2 regions of the Streptomyces qaidamensis genome follow, and region 2 is predicted to be linked to the other one. Evidence: riboswitches for the same ligand, from Rfam matches in the RefSeq annotation. Region 2 holds a riboswitch; the other holds the start of a gene.
The links. Region 2 has a riboswitch for S-adenosylmethionine ahead of thrC (threonine synthase). Riboswitches for the same ligand answer to the same signal wherever they lie in the genome.
Positions count from the first base shown of each region.

Region 1: linked by a shared signal. The riboswitch ahead of A4E84_RS11090 (aminotransferase class V-fold PLP-dependent enzyme) and the one ahead of thrC (threonine synthase) in region 2 are both predicted to bind S-adenosylmethionine.

Region 1 covers NZ_CP015098.1:2,529,642-2,540,485, forward strand. The annotation lists gene A4E84_RS11085 (glycerate kinase) at 1-710, shown strand, start outside; gene A4E84_RS11090 (aminotransferase class V-fold PLP-dependent enzyme) at 665-2,047, opposite strand; SAM riboswitch class IV at 2,176-2,292, opposite strand; gene trpD (anthranilate phosphoribosyltransferase) at 2,379-3,443, opposite strand; gene qcrB (cytochrome bc1 complex cytochrome b subunit) at 3,581-5,203, opposite strand; gene qcrA (cytochrome bc1 complex Rieske iron-sulfur subunit) at 5,200-6,273, opposite strand; gene qcrC (cytochrome bc1 complex diheme cytochrome c subunit) at 6,270-7,082, opposite strand; gene ctaE (aa3-type cytochrome oxidase subunit III) at 7,164-7,784, opposite strand; gene A4E84_RS11120 (hypothetical protein) at 7,930-8,331, shown strand; gene A4E84_RS11125 (L,D-transpeptidase) at 8,495-9,748, opposite strand; gene A4E84_RS11130 (cytochrome c oxidase subunit 4) at 9,880-10,278, opposite strand; gene ctaD (aa3-type cytochrome oxidase subunit I) at 10,275-10,844, opposite strand, start outside.
Region 2 covers NZ_CP015098.1:4,123,279-4,134,122, reverse strand. The annotation lists gene A4E84_RS18075 (ABC transporter substrate-binding protein) at 1-64, shown strand, start outside; gene A4E84_RS18070 (DUF3263 domain-containing protein) at 100-345, shown strand; gene otsB (trehalose-phosphatase) at 430-1,257, opposite strand; gene A4E84_RS18060 (alpha,alpha-trehalose-phosphate synthase (UDP-forming)) at 1,264-2,652, opposite strand; gene A4E84_RS18055 (glucosyl-3-phosphoglycerate synthase) at 2,726-3,670, opposite strand; SAM riboswitch class I at 3,826-3,982, shown strand; gene thrC (threonine synthase) at 4,001-5,287, shown strand; gene A4E84_RS18045 (MoaD/ThiS family protein) at 5,377-5,652, shown strand; gene A4E84_RS18040 (cold-shock protein) at 6,099-6,302, shown strand; gene groL (chaperonin GroEL) at 6,634-8,256, shown strand; gene A4E84_RS18030 (NADH:flavin oxidoreductase) at 8,436-9,560, shown strand; gene A4E84_RS18025 (carboxylesterase/lipase family protein) at 9,649-10,844, shown strand, end outside.

The DNA.
Region 1 (10,844 bases), 1.6 Mb from region 2:
AACTCCCCCACGGGGGCCGGGAGCTGACGCGCCTGCACCGCATCGACCTCATCGGCCTGGACCCCCGGCTCACGGAGGTGGAGCTGCTCGTCGCCTGCAACCCGTACAACGTGCTGTGCGGCGAGCGGGGCGTGGCCCGGGTCTTCGGTCCGCAGAAGGGCGCGACGCCCGCGCAGGTGGAGGAGCTGTCGGCGGCCCTGGAGAACTGGGCGTTCGTGCTCACCCGTGATGCCGCCGTGCCGGACGGCGACCTGCGCTCCGGGCCCGGTACGGGAGCCTCCGGCGGCCTGGGAGCGGGTCTGGCCGCCCTGGGCGCCCGGCTGCTCCCCCGCTTCGACGTGCTGCTGGACCACCTCGACCTGGACGCCCGGCTGGCCCGCGCCGACCTGGTCGTCACCGCCGAGGGTGCCCTGGACCTCCAGACGCCGCGCGGCAAGGTCCCCGCCGAGGTGGCCCGCCGCGCCAAGCTCTACGGCCGGCCCGTCCTGGCCCTGGCCGGCACGCTCGGCGAGGGCGCGGGCGAGGTGCCGGGCGTGGACGCCTGCCACGGCATCCTGCCCGCCCCGATGGAGTTGGCCGAGGCCCTGCTGCGCGCGAGCGAACTCCTCACGGACGCCACCGAACGCGCCCTGAAGATGATCGTCCTGGGCACCCGGCTGCCGGTTCAGGCGGAGGTGTCCGGCACGCAGCGCCCGTCCTCGGTGCGGTAGTTCCACTTCGCCCCGTCCGTCACGAGCTCCTTCACCGCCCGGACGAACCGCTCCACGTGCTCGTCCGGCGTGCCCGCGCCGAAGCTGACCCGGATGGCGTTGAGCGACTTCTCCCCGGGCGCCGCCTCCGGCGACCCGCACTCGCCCTGCGCCTGCGGGTCGCTGCCGAGCAGCGTGCGCACCAGCGGGTGGGCGCAGAACAGCCCGTCCCGTACGCCGATGCCGTACTCGGCGGACAGGGCGGCGGCGAAGTGCGAGCTGTTCCAGCCCTCGACGACGAAGGAGAGCACGCCGACGCGCGGCGCGTCGTCCCCGAACAGGGACAGGAACCGCACCTGCGGGACGTCGGCGAGCCCCTCCCGCACGGCGCGGACCAGGTGCTGCTCACGGGCGACGAGGGTGTCGAAGCCGGCCTCGGTCAACGCCTTGCAGGCCGAGGCGACGGCGTAGGCGCCGATGACGTTGGGCGACCCGGCCTCGTGACGGGCGGCGCTGTCGTGCCACTCCACCTCCACTCCCCCGTCCTGGCGCCGGCTGACCTTGCGGCTGGCGCCGCCGCCCGCGAGGTACGGCTCGGCCGCGCGCAGCCAGTCGGCCCGCCCGGCCAGGACGCCCGAGCCGAAGGGCGCGTACAGCTTGTGCCCGGAGAAGGCGACCCAGTCGACGTCGAGGTCCGCGACGGACACCGGGTGGTGCGGGGCCAGTTGGGCGGCGTCCAGCACGATCCGCGCACCGTGGGTGTGCGCGGCCGCCGCGAGTTCCCGTACGGGCCACAGCTCGCCGGTGACGTTCGAGGCGCCGGTGACGCACACCAGGGCCGGCCCGTGGCCCCCCTCGATCGACACAGTGCGGTCGGCGAGGGCACGTTCCAGGGTCTCGACGGCCTCGCGGGGGGTACGCGGGGCGTCGAGGCAGGTGACGCGAGCGTTGCGCCAGGGCAGCAGGGCGGCGTGGTGCTCGGTCTCGAAGACGAAGACCTGGCAGTCGGCGGGGAGGGCGGCGGCGAGGAGGTTGAGGGAGTCGGTGGTCGAGCGCGTGAACACGACCTGGTCGCCCTCGCGGCAGCCGAGGAACTCGGCGACGGTCCGGCGGGCGTTCTCGAACAGGTCGGTGGAGAGCTGGGAGAGGTACCCGGCACCGCGGTGGACACTGCCGTAGTACGGCGCGTAGGCGGCGACGTCGTCCCAGACCCGCTGGAGGGCCGGGGCGCTGGCGGCGTAGTCGAGCGCGGCGTAGGTGACCTCGCCGCCGGTCACGAGCGGCACGGTGACATCCCGTCCCAGAACGGGCAACGGTGCACAAACAGACGGGGCGGAGGCAAGGGTGGGGACGGACATGGCGGAACTCCCGTGAGAAGCATGGGGGTGAGAGAAGAAGGGTGTGCGGAGGCGGGGCTCTGCGGCCCTATCGCATTCGCTTGCTCACGGGAGGCTCCTCGACGACCAGGACCCCTGGTATCTCGAGGGGTCCGCGCTTGCCACAGACCTCGCTGCCTGCGGCCTGGTCTTCACCCGGGGCACCCCGCCACGGACGGAGGGTTGCCGGACAGTCGGCCGGGGCCTCATGACTGTCACTCATGACCTGATCAGGAACGTACGCGAAAAGATCGGCGTCCCGCAACCCGAGTCCGGATCGCGGGACGCCGGTCCTTTCGCAGAACGGGATCCGCTACGCGTTGCTCGCGGCCACCCAGCGCTCCAGTGTCCGCTTCGCCGCCCCCGAGTCGATCGACTCGGCCGCCTTCGCCATCCCGGCGCGGATCTGCTCGGCCAGCGGCGCGGCGGTGGGCTCCAGGGCCACCAGTGCCGCCGCCGAGTTCAGCAGGACCGCCTCGCGGACCGGGCCTCTCTCGCCGTCCAGCAGGCGGCGGGCGACCTCGGCGTTGTAGGAGGCGTCGGCGCCGCGCAGCGCCTCGACCGGAACCAGTTCCAGGCCCACGTCACGCGGGTCGAAGGCTTCCTCGGTCACCTGGCCGTGCCGGACGATCCACACCCGGGAGGTGGCCGTGGTGGTCAGCTCGTCGAGGCCGTCGTCGCCCCGGAAGACCAGGGACGAGTTGCCGCGCTCGGCGAAGACTCCCGCGACGATCGGCGCCATGCGCGGGTCCGCCACGCCGACCGCCTGGGCACGGACCCGGGCCGGATTGGTGAGCGGGCCGAGGGCGTTGAACACCGTGCGGATGCCCAACTGGCCGCGGGCCGCGCCCGCGTGCCGCAGCGCCGGATGGAACTTCACCGCGAAGCAGAAGGTGATCCCGGCCTCGTCGGCGACCTGTGCGACGCGGTGCAGCGGCAGCTCCAGGTTGACGCCGAGCTTCTCCAGCACGTCCGAGGCCCCGGACGCCGAGGAGGCGGCCCGGTTGCCGTGCTTGACGACCTTCGCGCCCGTCCCGGCGACGACGATCGAGGACATCGTGGAGATGTTGACCGTCTTCGCGCCGTCACCGCCGGTGCCGACGATGTCGACCGTCGCCCCGGGCACCTCGATCACGTTGGCGTGCTCGTACATCGTGCGGACCAGGCCGTTGATCTCCTCGACGGTCTCGCCCTTGGCGCGCAGCGCGACGACGAACCCGGCGATCTGCGCCTCGGTCGCCTCGCCGCGCATGATCCGGTCCATCGCCCAGGCGGTGTCGTCCGCGCTCAGGTGCCTGCCGTCCAGCAGGCCGTTCAGCAGCCGGGGCCAGGAGCGGCCCGCCGCGGTGTCGCCTCCAGCGGGGGTCACAGCGCTCATAAGCCGCTCCAGGGTCAGGCGTCCCGCACTACGGGACGAGAGTCTCAACGAGGTCCACCCTATCCAGCCCCGGGCATGACGAAGGGCCCCGTCCGGCGATCGGACGAGGCCCCTCGTGTGGCGTGGCGAAGCAGTGATCAGTGGTGGCCGTGGCCGCTCGTGATCTCCCGGTACTCCTCGGCGGTGGGCTTCGGGATCTGGGCGCCCTCGCCGTAGTAGGCGTCGCTGAGCTTGGCGCGCAGCTTCTCGGAGCCCTTCACCTTGCGCTCGACACCGTTCTCGTCGACCGTCGGGCCGATCTCGGCCGGCTGGTACTGCTCGTGCGCCGTGAGCGTGTACATCTGCTCCTGGCTGAGCGGCTCGTGCACCTCGATGAACTCACCGTGCGGCAGGCGCTTGATGATGCCCGACTCGCGGCCGTGCAGCACCTTCTCCTTGTCCCGGCGCTGCAGGCCGAGGCAGATGCGCTTGGTGACGATGAAGGCGAGGACCGGTCCGACGAAGAACCCGATCCGGACGAACCAGGTCACCGCGTTGATCGACAGGTGGAAGTGGGTGGCGACGATGTCGTTGCCACCGCCGATCAGCATGATGACGTAGCCGGTGACCCACGCGACACCGACACCGGTGCGGGTCGGGGCGTTGCGCGGCCGGTCCAGGATGTGGTGCTCGCGCTTGTCCCCGGTGACCCACGACTCGATGAACGGGTAGAGGGCGATGATCCCGAGGAACACACCGAAGAGCACCAGCGGGATGAACACGCCCAGGACGAGTGTGTGGCCCCAGAGGTTGATCTCCCAGCCCGGCATCGCCCGGATCAGGCCTTCGGCGAAGCCCATGTACCAGTCGGGCTGGGCGCCGGTCGACACCTGGTCGGGCCGGTACGGGCCCAGGACCCAGATCGGGTTGATCGTCGCGATCGCGGAGAGGGCCGCGATGAAACCGAAGACCAGGAAGAAGAAGCCTCCGGCCTTGGCCATGTAGACCGGCAGCAGGGGCATGCCGACGACGTTCTTGTTGGTCCGGCCGGGACCCGCGAACTGGGTGTGCTTGTGGTAGAAGACCAGGATCAGGTGGCCGACCACGAGCCCGAGCATGATGCCCGGCAGCAGCAGGATGTGGATCGAGTAGAACCGGGCGATGAAGTCGGTGCCCGGGAACTCCCCGCCGAACAGGAACATCGAGATGTACGTGCCGACGATCGGCACGGACAGGATCGCGCCCTGGGTGAAGCGGACACCGGTGCCGGAGAGCAGGTCGTCCGGGAGCGAGTAGCCGGTGAAACCGGTGAACATGCCCAGGACGAACAGCAGGAAGCCGAACAGCCAGTTGATCTCACGCGGCTTGCGGAACGCGCCGGTGAAGAAGACGCGCATCATGTGCACGAACATGCCGGCGAGGAAGATGATCGCCGCCCAGTGGTGGATCTGCCGGATGAGCAGACCGCCGCGGACGTCGAAGCTGATGTCCAGCGTGGAGGCGAACGCCTCACTCATCAGCACGCCCTGCATGGGGACGTAACTGCCGTGGTACTCCACCTCGTTCATCGACGGGTGGAAGAACAGCGTCAGGTACACACCCGTGAGGATGATGATGATGAAGCTGTAGAGGCAGATCTCACCCAGCATGAAGGACCAGTGGTCCGGGAAGATCTTGCGCATGTTGGCCTTGGCCAGGGAGTAGATCCCGAGGCGGCCGTCGGCCCAGTCGGCGACCCGCTCACCCGCGGGCGCCTTGCGTCGTTCTTGTGCAGTGCTCATCCGCGCTCCCAGAAAGCAGGGCCGACGGGCTCGTCGAAGTCGCCGAGCGCCTCAAGATAGCCCTCGTCGTTCACGCCGATGCGGAGCTGCGGCAGGGCGTGACCGGCGGGACCGAAGATCACTCGGGCACCGTCGGAGAGGTCGAAGGTGGACTGGTGGCAGGGGCAGAGCACGTGATGCGTCTGCTGCTCGTACAGGGAGATCGGGCAACCGACGTGGGTGCAGATCTTCGAGTACGCGACGATGCCCTCGTGCGACCACTCGAGCTCGCGCTTGTCCTTGATGTCCTCCGGCTGGATCCGGACGATCATCAGGGCGGCCTTGGCGATCTCGTTCTGGAACCCGTGGTCGTGCTCCTCCAGGCCCTCGGGCTTGGCGAAGGTCAGCGAACCGACCGCGACATCGGACGGACGCAGCGGCTCGTTCGTGTTCATGTTGACGAGCAGCTTGCCCTTGGACCAGAGCGTGTGGCGGAGCTTCGTGCCGGGCAGCGGACCGAGGTCGCGCAGCAGCACGACGCCGGAGAGCGGCACCAGCGTGAGCGCGCCGAGCATCGTGTTGCGGATCAGCTTGCGGCGGCCGAGCGCGGACTCCTTGGCGCCCTGGTTGAAGTCCGCGAAGACCTTCTCGCGGACCTCGGGCGTCGCCTCGATCGGGTGCCGCTCGTCGGCGACCTCCACGTCCGACATCAGGGTCCGGGCCCAGTGGACGGCGCCCGCGCCGATGCAGAACAGCGCGATGCCGAGCGTCATGCCCAGCGCGAAGTTCAGGGCGCTGATGTGGCCGAGCGGCCAGATGTAGACCGCCTTGTCGACCGGGATCGCCACGAACGAGGCGATGAAGGCGACCGTGGCCAGCATCGACACCGTGAACATCAGGGCGACCGAGCGCTCCGACCGCTTGGCGGCCCGCTCGTCGACGTCCTGGATCCGGTGCTCGTGGGGCGGCAGGCCCGGGTCGGCGAACGGGTGCTTGTCGTCCGCGACGCTCACCGCGTCGTGCCCGTGCTGGTCATGTCCTGCGGACTGCGCGGCAGGCAGGTTCTCTTCTGGAATGTCTTGGCTACTCATGACTTCTTGGCCTTTGCGGTCCGGGCGGCGACCCACACGGCGACGGCGATCAGACCGCCGAGACCGAAGATCCAGCCGAACAGGCCCTCGCTGACCGGCCCGAGGCCACCCAGTGCGAGGCCGCCGGGGCTCTCGGTCTTTTCGCTGTTGACCGCGTCGAGGTACGCGATGATGTCCTTCTTGTTCTTCTCCGACAGTGTGGTGTCGGGGAAGGACGGCATGTTCTGCGGGCCGGTCTGCATGGCCTCGTAGATGTGCTTCGGGGCGACGTCTTCGAGGCTCGGCGCGTACTTGCCGTGTGTCAGCGCACCGCCCTTGCCGGTGAAGTTGTGGCACTGCGCGCAGTTGTTGCGGAACAGCTCACCGCCCTTGGCGATGTCGGCACCCTCGGGGCCGTACTGCTCCTCCGTCGGGATCGACGGGCCGGCGCCCAGCGAGGCGATGTACGCCGCGAGCTGGTCGATCTCGGCCTGCGAGTAGATGTTCTTCTTCTCCGGGACCTGGGGGCCCTGGGAGGTGGCGGCCGGCATACGGCCGGTGGCCACCTGGAAGTCGACGGCCGCGGCGCCCACACCCACCAGGCTCGGCCCGTCGGAGGTGCCCTGACCGCCGGTGCCGTGGCAACTGGCGCAGCCGACGGCGTAGAGCTTCTTGCCCTCCTCGATGGTGAGGGACTGGGCGGTTTCGTCGGCCTGCGCCTTGTCCGCGGGTGCGAACACGGCGTACAGCCCCCCGGTGCATGCCAGCGCGAGGAGTAGGACGACGAGCGCCGCCAGCGGGTGGCGTCGTCGTGCGGAGAGCTTTTTCACGGATTACCCCGGTGTCAGGATCTTCTGCGTCGATGCTTCTGGGATGCGCGCTTCGTCGAGCACGCGCGGATGCGGGCCCTGCTACTTGATCATGTAGATCGTGGCGAAGAGACCGATCCAGACGACATCGACGAAGTGCCAGTAGTAGGACACGACGATCGCGGCCGTCGCCTGCTCGTGGGTGAACCTCCGGGCCGCGTAGGTCCGGCCCAGGACCAGCAGGAAGGCGATGAGTCCGCCCGTCACGTGCAGTCCGTGGAAGCCGGTGGTCAGGTAGAACACCGAGCCGTACGGGTCGGAGGACAGGGACAGGCCCGCCTCCTTGACCAGCTCCGTGTACTCGAAGACCTGACCGCCGATGAAGATCGCACCCATTACGAAGGTGACGATGAACCACATCCGCAGCTTCTTCACGTCACCGCGCTCGGCGGCGAAGACGCCGAGCTGGCAGGTGAGCGAGGAGAGCACCAGGATGGTGGTGTTCGTCGCCGAGAACGGGAAGTTGAGATGGGCAGCCATCTCCTTCCAGTGATCGGGACCCGTCACCGATCGCAGGGTGAAGTACATCGCGAAGAGGGCCGCGAAGAACATCAGCTCGGAACTCAGCCAGATGATCGTTCCGACGCTGGTGAGGTTCGGCCGATTGACCGACGGGTGCGCGTGCCCGGTTTCTACTGTCGTTGCTGTCGCCACGACCGACATTATGTCGGTCGCTTATCCCGCCCTCACTCCGGGGGGTGCCGTTCGGAGTGTCTAAGCCGGTCGTACCGGTGTTGACGTGGTGTTCAAGGGAGTAGCATCCGGCCCAACGGGCCTGTCCTTACGACGCTGACGTCACGGAGGAACAATGCAGCCGACCGCCACGGTGCTGGTCTACAGCGACGACTCCAACACCCGCGAACAGGTGCGGCTCGCCACGGGACGGAGGCCTGCTCCGGACGTTCCCGTGGTCGAGTTCCTGGAGTGTGCGACTCCGGACGCGGTGCTGCGGGAACTGGACCGGGGCGGGATCGACGTCTGTGTGCTGGACGGCGAGGCCGTGCCGAGGGGGGGCATGGGCGTCTGCCGGCAGATCAAGGACGAGGTGTTCGACTGCCCGCCGGTGCTGCTGCTGATCGGGCGGCCCCAGGACGCGTGGCTGGCGACCTGGAGCCGGGCCGAGTCCGCGGTGACCCTGCCGGTGGAGCCGGTGGAGTTCGCCTCCGCGCTGGCTTCTCTGTTGCGGGACAAGGCGGCTCTGAACGCCTAGGGGCTCGGTCCGCCTTGTTCGTCGGCTAGGGGCTCGGTTCGCCTTGTTCGTCGGCGGCTGCGGGCGCGTGGGGGTTGTTCGCGCCCACGCGCCCGCAGCCGCATGTCCGATATAGCCCCGCGCCCTGAGGGACGTGCCCCTGAGGGACGTGCCCTGAGGGCGTCTAGACGCTCTGAGGGCGTAGACGGGCCCTGTCGGCCTCCGTCGGGCCGTCCGGGGTGCCGCCCACGAGTGCGCTGCCGGTGCGCCACTTCGCCCAGTCGAGGTTCCAGTCGCCGAAGCCGTTGCCGAAGGGGGCCATCATGTCGCCGCCGGAGTTGATGACCTTGACGATGTCGCCCTCGCGGACGGTGTCGTAGAACCAGGCGGCGTTCTCGGTGCTCATGCCGGTGCAGCCGTGGCTGACGTTGGCGTAGCCCTGGGAGCCGACGGACCAGGGGGCGGCGTGGACGTACTCGCCGCTGTTGGTGACCCGGACCGAGTGGTGCACGATCAGGTCGTAGAAGTCCGCGGCGCCGATGCTGGCGCTGGTCATGCGGACGGTGCCCTCCTTGGCCAGGACGACCTTGACCCCGTTGCGGGTGTCGTAGCCGGGCATGCCCGTGGTGACCGGTATCTGCCGGACGATCTCGTCGTTCTTGTAGACGGTCATCTGGTGGGCGGCGGCGTCCGTGACGGCTATGAGCTTGTCGGCGGTGGAGAAGGTCAGCGGCTTGGCCTTGCCGCCCCACATCCGGTCGCCGATCTTGATGCCCTGCAGGTTGCTGCGGACCTGGACGGTGGCCTGGGCGGGCCAGTAGTCCTTCGGGCGGTAGTGGAGCTTCTTGTCGTCCACCCAGTGCCACGCGCCGTCCGTGGAGGGCGTCGAGGAGACCTTGAGGGCGCGTTCCACGACGGCTCGCTGGGTCTTGTCCTTGACGGGCTGGCTCAGCTCGGCCGTGACGGGCTGGCCGACTCCGTAGGTGCCCGTCTTGGGCCCGAAGGTGACGTCCAGGCGCTTCTTGGTGGTCGGCTTGCCGGTGTCGAAGGTGACGACCTTGCGGCCGGGTGCCCCGTCCTCGTCCTCGGTGCTCACACGGACCGTGTAGCTGGCGTTTGCGGCGAGCGGGGAGGTGCTGTGCCAGCGGCTGCCGTCGGCGGCGAGTTCGCCCGCCACGTAGCGTCCTGAGGCGTCGTGGGCGGTGACGTCAGTGATGCGCCCGTCGGAGTCCTCTACGACTTCCAGGGGCTTGTCCGGGTCGGCCTTTTTGCGGCCTTCCGAGGGGGCGTTGAAGGAGACCTGGTCCGCCGCGTCGTAGGGGCGGGCGGCCAGCGGGTTGCCGTCCGAGCCGCAGGCGGTGACGCCCGCGCAGAGGGCGATCACCAGCAGCGTGCAGCCGACGACGGTGCGGGGGCGGGATATCACTGTCTGGCTCATGAGCTCACGCTAGGAAGCAACGTCAACAGCGGCACGCCGAGCGACCCGGACGAGTGACACGTATTACGGCAAAAGCAGGGGCCCGGACGCTCCTTGCGGAGTGTCCGGGCCCCTGAAGCGCTCGGCGCGTGTTACTGGGTGCGGTTCTCACCGCGGTAGTACTCGAACACCCAGCCCCAGACACCGATCAGGATGATCGGCAGCGAGAAGTACATCAGCCACCAGCCGATCGCGATCGACAGGAAGGCGAGGGCACCACCGATGGCCAGGGAGAGCGGCTGCCAGCTGTGCGGGCTGAAGAACCCGACCTCGCCGGCGTCGTCCGCGACGTCCGCCTCCTTGTCGTCCTGCGCACCGACATCGACCCGCTTGGCCGTGAAGCCGAGGTAGAAGCCGATCATGATGCACAGGCCGAAGGTCAGGAAGAGGGCCGTGGTGCCGGCCGGCTCCTTCGACCACACGCCATAGACGACCGCCATGACGAGCACGAAGACGCTCAGCCACATGAACATCTTGCCCTGGATCTTCACTTGCCGGCCTCCTTGCCGCCAGCGAGGGCCTTGTCACCGTGGCCCACGTTCTCGAGCTGGTCGAGAGCAGCGATCTCCGGGTGGTGCAGGTCGAACGCCGGGGATTCACTGCGGATCCGCGGCATGGTGATGAAGTTGTGCCGCGGCGGCGGGCAGGAGGTCGCCCACTCCAGGGAGCGGCCGTAGCCCCACGGGTCGTCGACGCCGACCGGCTTGCCGTACTTGGCCGTCTTCCACACGTTGTAGAAGAACGGCAGGATCGACATGCCGAGCAGGAACGAGCTGATCGTCGAGATCGTGTTCAGCGCGGTGAAGCCGTCGGCCGCGAGGTAGTCCGCGTACCGGCGGGGCATGCCCTCGGCGCCCAGCCAGTGCTGGACCAGGAACGTGCCGTGGAAGCCGATGAACAGCGTCCAGAAGGTGATCTTGCCGAGGCGCTCGTCCAGCATCTTGCCGGTCCACTTCGGCCACCAGAAGTGGAAGCCGGAGAACATCGCGAACACCACGGTGCCGAAGACGACGTAGTGGAAGTGGGCCACCACGAAGTACGAGTCGGAGACGTGGAA
Region 2 (10,844 bases):
CAGCCCCTCGGGCGTCCTCGGCCACCTTCAGGCGGCGGCGGGCCGGGCGGAGAGTGCGGAGTAGCTCCGCTGTCGGTGGCAGGCGTTACGGTGCCGGGCATGGACGAGGACACGGGTGAGCAGGGGCTCGGGCGCAGGGAACGGGACATCCTCGCGCTCGAACGCCGGGGTTTTCCCGGACCCGGTGCGAAGGAACGGGCCATACGTGAGGAGCTGGGGCTCGCCCCTGTGCGCTACTACCAGCTTCTCAATGCGCTGTTGGATGATCCACGGGCCTTGGCTCATGACCCCGTGACGGTGAACCGGCTGCGGCGGATACGGGAGACGCGGCGGGCGGAGCGCTGAGGAACGCGGGGCGTCCGGTCGTCGCGGGGCGCGGGTGCGTCGTGGTTGATCGCGCAGTTCCCCGCGCCCCTGAGTACGTGCCCTTCAGCCGATGAAATCAGCAAGCGCCCGCAGCAGCCCCACCACACCCTCCGGGCCGTCCACCACCACGTCCGCCCGCTCCCTGAGCTCGGTCACCTCGTCGCTGCCGCTGCACACCAGCAGGCCCGGCGTGCCGGAGGTGCGGAGGGTGTCGACGGCGGAGTACGCGGGCAGGTCGCCCAGGTCGTCGCCGCCGTAGAGGACGGATCCGGCGCCGATCTCGCGGGCGAAGCCGGCGAGCGCGACGCCCTTGTCCATGCCGGGCGGGCGCAGTTCGAGGACCATGCGGCCGGGCTCGACGATCAGGCCGTGCCGGGTCGCCAGGCCGGTGAGGGGCTCGCGCAGGGCCTCGAAGGCGGCCTGCGGGTCGGCGGCCCGGCGGGTGTGCACGGCCACCGCCCGGCCCTTGTCCTCGACCCAGGTCCCGCTCCCTTCGAGCAGCCCGGGCAGCTCGGCGCGGACGGCGTCGACGCCGGGGTGCGGATCGGGGGCGGTGACCTCGCCGCTGCGGGCGTCCCACCGCTCGGCGCCGTAGTGCCCGAGGACGACCAGGTGTTCAAGACCCGGTGCGTCCGCGAAGCCACCGTTGCGTACGGCGACCTCGGCCGGCCGGCCGGTGATCACCGCGATGGCGGCGACCTTCGGGGCGAGCGCCACCAGTGCGCCCAGCGCCTCCGGATGGGCCCGGGCCAGCTCCGGATCGGCGACGATCGGCGCGAGCGTCCCGTCGAAGTCCAGTGCGACCAGCGCCTTGCCGGGATCGGCGAGCAGGGCGGCGAGCCCGTCCTCGCCGGCCTTCGTGACAGGCACGGGCAACGCGTTCGCGCTCATCGCCGCTCAGCCCCTCAGCGCGTCGAGCTGGTCCACGAACCACTGGGCCGGCGGCAGTGCCGTCGCCGCCGCTGCCAGGCGCTTGCTGCGCTCGGCCCGTTCCTCCGGGCGCATCGACAGCGCCTCGTGCAGGGCCGCGGCCGTGCCCGTCACGTCGTAGGGGTTCACCGTGATCGCGTCCTCGCCCAGCTCCTCGTGCGCCCCGGCCTCCCGCGACAGCACCAGCGCGCAGCCCGCGTCGGAGACGACGGGAACCTCCTTGGCGACGAGGTTCATGCCGTCGCGGATGGGGTTGACGAGGGCCACGTCGGCCAGCCGGTAGGCGGCCAGCGAGCGGGCGAAGTCGTCCTTGAGGTTGAGGAGGACCGGGGTCCACCCGGGCGTGCCGTACTCGGCGTTGATCTCGTCGGCGACCCGCTGCACCTCGGCCGTGTAGTCCCGGTACACCGCGAGGTCCTGCCGCGAGGGGTACGCGAAGGCGACGTGCACCACCCGCTCGCGCCACTCGGCGTGGGTCTCCAGGAGCCGGCGGTAGGCCAGCAGGCCGCGCACGATGTTCTTGGACAGCTCGGTGCGGTCGACGCGGACGATGGTGCGGCGGCCGTCGCCGATCTCCTGCCGCAGCGCGGCCATCCGCTCCTCGACGTCCGGCTCGTGCGCCCGCTTGCGCAGGAAGTCCGCGTCGGCGCCCAGGCCGTGCACCCCGACCCGGGTGCCGCCGAGCCCGCCCGCGAACCGCTCGGCGCACTCGGTGAACGCCTCCGCCCAGCGCTCGGTGAGGAAGCCCAGCCGGTCCGCGCCGAGCATGCCGCGCAGCACCTGCCCGGCCACGTCGTCCGGCAGCATCCGGAAGTACTCGGGCGGTGCCCACGGCGTGTGCGAGAAGTGTCCGATGCGCAGGTCGGGCCGCAGCTCGCGGAGCATGCCCGGCACGAGCGTCAGGTGGTAGTCCTGCACCACCGCCGCCGCGCCCTGCGCCGCCTCCTCGGCCAGCGCCTCGGCGAACGCCCGGTTGTACGCCTCGTAGGACGCCCACTGCCGCCGGAACTCCGCGTCGAAGACCGGCTCCAGGGGCGTCTGGTAGAGCATGTGGTGCACGAACCACAGGACCGAGTTGGCGATGCCGTTGTACGCGTCGGCGTGCACGTCGGCCGGGATGTCCAGCATCCGCACGCCGTCCTCGCCGATCCCGCGCCGGACCGCCTCCCGGTCGCCGTCGGACAGCGCCGAGCACACCCACAGCGCGTCCGCGTCCGAGCCGATCGCGGAGAGCCCGGAGACCAGCCCGCCGCCGCCCCGTTTGGCGTCCAGCGAACCGTCCTCACCCACCGTGTAGGAGACCGGACCCCGGTTGGAGGCCACCAGCACCTGCGCAGCACCGTACGTTGAAGCCATAAGCCTCAACCTAGCCCGGCCCGGAAACGCTCAAACGTGCGGATCTGTCGTACCCGGCCGAAAACGGCCCCGGTCAGGCCGCTCTCCGCGCCTGGTACTCGGCGATGTCCACCATCGGCGGACGCTCCTCGGTGTCCACGGAGTACGTGCGCGGCTCGAAGCCGTCCTCCCCCCGCTCGAACTGGGTGAGGGAAGGCCGGATCAGATGCCCGCGGGCCAGCCGCAGCTGGGCCGTGCGGTAGATCGCGGCGGCCATCCGGCCGAGCGCCTGACCGTCCTGGTGCCGGTGCTTGCGCACCCCGACGTCCACCTGGGCGAGGGCGTCCAGGCCCGCCAGGTGCAGGGCGTCGACGAGCATCCCCAGCTCCACGCCGTAGCCGACGGGGAACGGCAGCTGCTCCAGCAGCGAGCGGCGGGCCGCGTACTCGCCGCCGAGCGGCTGCACGAAGCCGGCCAGCTGCGGCCAGTGCATGTTGAGCAGCGGGCGCGCCATCAGCTCGGTGACCCGGCCGCCCTGCCCGGCGGCACCGGACAGCGGCCGGTCGTACATGGCCTTCACCAGGTCCACGTCCGGGTCCGTGAGCAGCGGGCCGACGATCCCGGAGACGAAGTCCGACGAGAAGTCCCTGAGGTCCGCGTCGACGAAACAGACGATGTCCCCGCGGGTGACGAGCATCGAGCGCCACAGCACCTCGCCCTTGCCGGGCACGGCGGGCAAGCGCGGGAGTATGTCGTCCCGGTGCACCACCCGCGCGCCCGCGGCGGCGGCCACCTCGGACGTACGGTCGGTCGAGCCGGAGTCGACGACGACCAGCTCGTCGACGAGCGGGACCTGCCGCATCAGGTCGTGGCGGATGACGGCGACGATGTCGCCGACCGTCGCCTCCTCGTTGAGGGCGGGCAGCACGACACTGACCGTCTGGCCCGTGCGCTGCTTGGCGGCCAGGATCTGGTGGAGCGGGCGATCGGTCGCGGACCAGGAACGGGTGCTCAGCCAGCGCTCGACTTCTTCCAGCACCGTGGCGGCTCCTCTGCGTTCTCCAGGCGGGACGGACTGTGATCCATCTCGCGGTTCGGACGACTATCTCAACTGTCCTGGTCGTCGGTTACAGTCTTGAACAAGGCGGATGACCATCGCATGTCCGGGGTCACCCGCCGCCTACAACCACATACAGCTCATCCAGAGGGGCAGAGGGAAACGGCCCGATGAAGCCCCGGCAACCCTCCAGTCGGTACTCGTAGGTCACTGTCGACCACATGCGCGAGGCTCCCGGCTCGGGAAGGTGCCAAATCCGTCTCACGGCGAGATGCGTCGTGAGGAAGATGAGGAGAAAGGGCCTCGCCTCACATGGCTGTGCAGACTGTTGCAAGCACCACTGACTCCACCGTAGACCTCGGTCCCGCCGCTGCCCTGAGCTGCCGCGAGTGCGGTCACCGTGTACCCCTCGGACCGGTCTTCGCGTGCGAGGAGTGTTTCGGGCCGCTGGAGATCGCCTACGACTTCTCGGCCTACGACACCGAGGAGCTCCGCAAGCAGATCGAAGCGGGCCCCGCGAACATCTGGCGCTACGCCCCACTGCTGCCGGTCCCGGCCGACGTCGCGGACAAGCCGAACATCAACCCCGGCTGGACCAAGCTCGTCAAGGCCGACAACCTCGCGCGCGAGCTGGGCGTCGACGCCGGCAAGCTGTTCGTCAAGGACGACTCCGGCAACCCGACGCACTCCTTCAAGGACCGCGTCGTCGCCCAGGCCCTGGAGGCCGCCCGCGCCTTCGGCTTCACCACGCTCTCCTGCTCCTCCACCGGCAACCTCGCCGGTGCGGTGGGTGCCGCCGCGGCCCGCGCCGGCTTCCGCTCCTGCGTGTTCATCCCGCACGACCTGGAGCAGGGCAAGGTCGTCATGGCCGCGGTCTACGGCGGCGAGCTCGTCGGCATCGAGGGCAACTACGACGACGTGAACCGCTTCTGCTCCGAGCTGATCGGCGACCCGGCCGGTGAGGGCTGGGGCTTCGTCAACGTCAACCTCCGGCCGTACTACGCGGAGGGCTCCAAGACCCTCGCGTACGAGATCTGCGAGCAGCTCGGCTGGCAGCTGCCGGACCAGCTGGTCGTGCCGATCGCCTCCGGCTCGCAGCTGACGAAGATCGACAAGGGCCTTCAGGAGCTGATCAAGCTCGGTCTGGTGGAGGACAAGCCGTACAAGATCTTCGGCGCGCAGGCCGAGGGCTGCTCGCCGGTGTCCGTCGCCTACAAGGCCGGGCATGACGTCGTTCGGCCGCAGAAGCCGAACACCATCGCCAAGTCGCTCGCCATCGGCAACCCGGCGGACGGGCCCTACGTGCTGGACATCGCGCGGCGGACCGGCGGTGCGGTGGAGGACGTGAACGACGAGCAGGTCGTCGACGCGATCAAGATCCTTGCTCGCACCGAGGGGATCTTCGCGGAGACCGCCGGTGGGGTGACGGTGGGTGTCACCAAGAAGCTGATCGAGAGCGGGCTGCTGGATCCGTCGAAGACGACGGTGGTGCTCAACACCGGGGACGGTCTCAAGACGCTGGACGCAGTGGCGGGCACGGGTCTGACGGCGACCATTCGCCCCAACCTCGAATCGTTCCGTGAGGCCGGGCTCGTCTGAGCGTCGTTGTTCGCTGCGGGGCCGTGGGGGGCTGGTCGCGCAGTTCCCCGCGCCTCTGAGCGCGATACCCAACCGGAGGTTTTGAAGTCATGAGCGTCACCGTTCGCATCCCCACCATCCTGCGCACCTACACCGGCGGGCAGGCCGAGGTCGCCGCCGACGGGGCGAACCTCGGCGAGGTCATCGCCGATCTGGAGAAGAACCACACCGGGATCGCCGCCCGGGTGCTCGACGACCAGGGCAAGTTGCGCCGGTTCGTCAACGTCTACGTGAACGACGACGACGTGCGGTTCGAGCAGGGCCTGGAGACGGCGACGCCGGACGGTGCCGGTGTGTCGATCATTCCCGCCGTCGCCGGCGGCTGAACCGGTCGACCGGCCCGATTGTTACCTTCGGTAACGACAATTACCGAGAGTTCACCGAATTGCCCCCTCCGTGAGAGAAGCGGAGGGGGCAATTCTGTGTGGTTGAGCGGGGTACAGTTGGGGAACGCGGTATCGATCCTCTGATCGGAACCCTGAATTCCTGCCGCGAGCCCGACAAGATGTAGCCAAAGTGTGCACGTCTTTCGCGCCTTTTGTTCCTTTTGTGTAGCCCGATTTGCCCTGAATTCGGGCGAGTTCTCCCCACATTCCGGACCCTGCGCGTCCAGAATTCTCGTCCGATTGACCTGTTGCAGACGGCAGTTGGACAGATACATTCAGCCGCGGTCGACGCGTTCCGGCGCACGCCCCCAACCGTGGGGGGTGAGGTCTGACCCGGGTCCGCGAAGTGTGGATCTGTGCAAGGGCCAGTAATAGGGGAGTTAGGCATGGCTCAGGGCACCGTCAAGTGGTTCAACGCGGAGAAGGGGTACGGCTTCATCGCGGTCGACGGTGGTGCGGATGTTTTCGTCCACTACAGCGCGATTCAGATGGACGGCTACCGCACCCTTGAAGAGGGCCAGCGGGTCGAGTTCGAGATCTCGCAGGGCCAGAAGGGACCGCAGGCCGACATGGTTCGCGTCTCTGCCTGAACGCGCACCACGACCAACGCTCAAGCGACCGGTCTTCTCAGAAGGGCCCGTACCCCCCGGGGTGCGGGCCCTTCCGCGTGCCCGCAGGGCCCGCCGGCCGGTGTTCGCGGGCGGCTGACGTCCCTGCCCGATCCCCTGCGGGCGCTTGCACTCGCAGGGGTCGAGTGCTAATCATTGCGTTAGCACTCTGAAGGTGAGAGTGACAACGTAAGGACCGGGTCGGTGAGGCCCAGGACCGGATGGGGCAAGGAACCAGCCGGTCGGGGCCGTCCGTCGCGGGCGCGGGCGCGGTCCGAAGTAATCACCCCCAGTCCTGGAGGGACCACTTCACATGGCCAAGATCATCGCGTTCGACGAGGAGGCGCGGCGCGGCCTCGAGCGCGGCATGAACCAGCTCGCGGACGCCGTCAAGGTGACGCTCGGCCCCAAGGGCCGCAACGTCGTCCTCGAGAAGAAGTGGGGCGCGCCCACGATCACCAACGATGGTGTCTCCATCGCCAAGGAGATCGAGCTCGAGGACCCGTACGAGAAGATCGGCGCCGAGCTGGTCAAGGAAGTCGCCAAGAAGACGGACGACGTCGCCGGTGACGGTACGACCACCGCGACCGTTCTCGCCCAGGCCCTGGTCAAGGAGGGCCTGCGCAACGTAGCCGCCGGCGCCAACCCGATGGCTCTCAAGCGCGGTATCGAGAAGGCCGTCGAGGCCGTCTCCGCCGCCCTGCTGGAGCAGGCGAAGGACGTCGAGACCAAGGAGCAGATCGCCTCCACGGCCTCCATCTCCGCCGCCGACACCCAGATCGGCGAGCTCATCGCCGAGGCCATGGACAAGGTCGGCAAGGAAGGCGTCATCACCGTCGAGGAGTCCCAGACCTTCGGTCTGGAGCTGGAGCTCACCGAGGGTATGCGCTTCGACAAGGGCTACATCTCGGCGTACTTCGCGACCGACATGGAGCGTATGGAGGCCGTCCTCGACGACCCGTACATCCTGATCGCGAACTCCAAGATCTCGAACGTCAAGGACCTGCTCCCGCTCCTGGAGAAGGTCATGCAGTCGGGCAAGCCGCTGCTGATCATCGCCGAGGACGTCGAGGGCGAGGCCCTGTCGACCCTGGTCGTCAACAAGATCCGCGGCACCTTCAAGTCCGTCGCCGTCAAGGCCCCGGGCTTCGGCGACCGCCGCAAGGCGATGCTGCAGGACATCGGCATCCTCACCGGCGGCGAGGTGATCTCCGAGGAGGTCGGCCTCAAGCTGGAGAACGCCACGGTCGACCTCCTGGGCAAGGCCCGCAAGGTCGTCATCACCAAGGACGAGACCACCATCGTCGACGGTGCCGGCTCCGCCGAGCAGGTCCAGGGCCGGGTCAACCAGATCCGCGCCGAGATCGAGAACAGCGACTCGGACTACGACCGCGAGAAGCTCCAGGAGCGCCTGGCGAAGCTCGCCGGCGGCGTGGCCGTCATCAAGGCCGGTGCCGCCACCGAGGTGGAGCTCAAGGAGCGCAAGCACCGCATCGAGGACGCCGTGCGCAACGCCAAGGCGGCCGTCGAGGAGGGCATCGTCGCCGGTGGTGGCGTGGCCCTGCTGCAGGCCTCCCAGGTCTTCGAGAAGCTGGAGCTCGACGGTGACGAGGCGACCGGCGCCAACGCCGTGAAGCTCGCCCTGGAGGCCCCGCTGAAGCAGATCGCCGTCAACGGTGGTCTCGAGGGCGGCGTCGTCGTGGAGAAGGTCCGCAACCTCCAGGTCGGCCACGGCCTGAACGCCGCGACCGGTGAGTACGTCGACATGATCGCCGAGGGCATCATCGACCCGGCGAAGGTGACCCGTTCCGCGCTGCAGAACGCCGCCTCCATCGCCGCGCTGTTCCTCACCACCGAGGCCGTCATCGCCGACAAGCCGGAGAAGAACGCCGCGCCCGCCGGCGGCGGCATGCCGGGCGGTGACATGGACTTCTGATCGACCCGGTCGATCAACGTCCTTGCCGAGGGCGGTACTTCCTGTTCCGACAGGGGGTGCCGCCCTCGGGCGTGTCCGGGATCACAGCGGGGCCGGGATGCCAGGGCCGCGCCGGGTGGTTGAACCATGTGTCCTATGCGTATGCACATACCATCCGGTACCTCCAAGGGAGCCCCCACGTGACCGTCGCCGCCTCCGCTTCCCGCGCCGCCGAAATCCTGTCCCGGCCCGTATCGCTGGGCGGCCTGACCGTTCCCAACCGGATCGCGATGGCGCCGATGACCCGCATGTTCTCCCCGGGCGGTGTGCCCGGCGAGGACGTCGTGTCGTACTACGGGCGCCGTGCCGCCGCCGGAGTGGGCCTGATCGTCACCGAGGGCACCTACGTCGGCCACGAGTCGGCCGGGCAGAGCGACCGCGTGCCGCGGTTCCACGGCGAGGAGCAGCTCGCGGGCTGGGCGAAGGTCGCCGAGGCGGTGCACGCCGGGGGCGGCACTATCGTGCCGCAGCTCTGGCACATCGGCATGGTGCGCAACCAGGGCGAGCCCCCGTTCGCCGATGCCCCCGCCGTCGGCCCCTCCGGTCTGCGCATCGGCGCCGACGAGCCCACCGGCAAGGTCATGACCCAGGCCGACATCGACGCCGTCATCGGCGCGTTCGCCGAGGCCGCTGCCGCCGCCGAGCGCATCGGCTTCGACGGCGTGGAGCTGCACGGCGCCCACGGCTACCTGCTCGACCAGTTCCTGTGGGAGGGCACCAACCGCCGCACCGACGCCTACGGCGGCGACCGGGTCGCGCGCGCCAAGCTCTCGGAGGAGATCGTCGCGGCCGTCCGCGAGACGGTCTCCGCCGACTTCCCCGTCATCTTCCGCTACTCCCAGTGGAAGCAGGAGGCCTACGACGCCCGCCTCGCCGAGACCCCGGAGGAGCTGGAGGCCATCCTGACGCCGCTCGCCGCCGCCGGTGTCGACGCCTTCCACGCCTCCACCCGCCGCTACTGGGTCCCCGAGTTCGAGGACTCCGACCTCAACCTGGCCGGCTGGACCAAGAAGCTCACCGGCAAGCCCACCATCACCGTCGGCTCGGTCGGCCTGAACGGCGACTTCATCAAGGCCTTCCAGGGCGAGAGCGCCGAGGTCGGCGACCTCGACAACCTCCTCGACCGCTTCGAGCGCGACGAGTTCGACATGGTCGCCGTCGGCCGCGCCCTGCTCCAGGACCCCGAGTGGGCCCGGAAGGTGCTCGACGGCCGTCTGGAAGACCTGGCTCCGTACAACCCGGCGTCGCTGAAGACCCTCAGCTGACACCCGTCACCTGAGCCTCTGGATCTGCTTGCGTCAGTCAAGGACACTGGCCGGACGCCTGTTCACCGGCATCCGCGAGGAGATCCAGATGACGACGACCGAATCCCGCCCGTCGGCGGGCGGCCCTTCGGAGGAGCCCGCACCGGTGGTCCGTACGACCGCCGGTGCGGTTCGGGGCCGAAGGGAAGAGGGACTCGCGGTCTTCCGCGGCATCCCGTTCGCCGCACCCCCGGTGGGCGAGGCCCGCTTCATGGCCCCCCGCCCGGCCCGTCCTTGGGACGGCATACGCGACGCCCACGCCTTCGGCCCGCCGCCCCCGCAGGACCTCGGCAACCTGGGCGGCCCGGGCCTGCTCGACGTGCCCGAGGGCGACGAGTGGCTCACGGTCAACGTCTGGACGCCCGAACCCGACCCGGGCGCCCGGCGGCCGGTGATGGTGTGGATCTACGGCGGCGCCTACAAGCTGGGCCACTCCGGCAGCCCCGGCTACGACGCCCGGCGCATCGCCACCGAGGGCGACGTGGTGGTCGTGTCCCTCAACTACCGCCTGGGCATGGAGGGTTTCGCGACGATCGAGGGCGCTCCCGCCAACCGCGGCCTGCTCGACCAAGTGGCCGCCCTGGAATGGGTGCGGGACAACGTCGAGGCCTTCGGCGGCGACCCCGGCCAGGTCACGGTCTTCGGTGAGTCCGCGGGCGCGGGTTCGATCGCCTCGCTGCTGTCCATGCCGAACACGGCCGGACTGTTCCGGCGGGCGATCGTCCAGAGCGTGCCCGGGACGTTCTTCTCCGACGCCCTGGCCCGGGACGTCGGCACCGCCCTCGCCGCCGAGCTGGGCCTGCGCCCCACGGTCGCCGACCTCTCGACGATCGCTCCGCACCGGCTGACCTCGGCGGGCGAGACGCTCAGCGCCAAGATGCTCCAGCGCGTCGACCGCTGGGGCCAGGCGGCGCCCACGGTCACGCCCTTCTCCCCGGTGGTCGACGGCGAGGTCCTGCCGACCATGCCGTGGCAGGCGCTGCGGTCCGGATCGGCGAAGGACGTCGACCTCCTCGTCGGCCACAACCGCGACGAGTACCGCCTGTTCATCGCGATGGCGGGCCGACTGGGCCGGATCACCGACGAGAGGGCGGCCTCCGCCCTGCGCCTGTTCGCCCCCGGGCCCGACGGCGAACAGGCGTACCGCGCCGCCTTCCCCGAGGCCTCCCCGAGCGAACTCTACGAACGCGTCCAGACGGACTGGCTGTTCAACATGCCCACCCTGCACCTGGCCGAGGCCCAGCG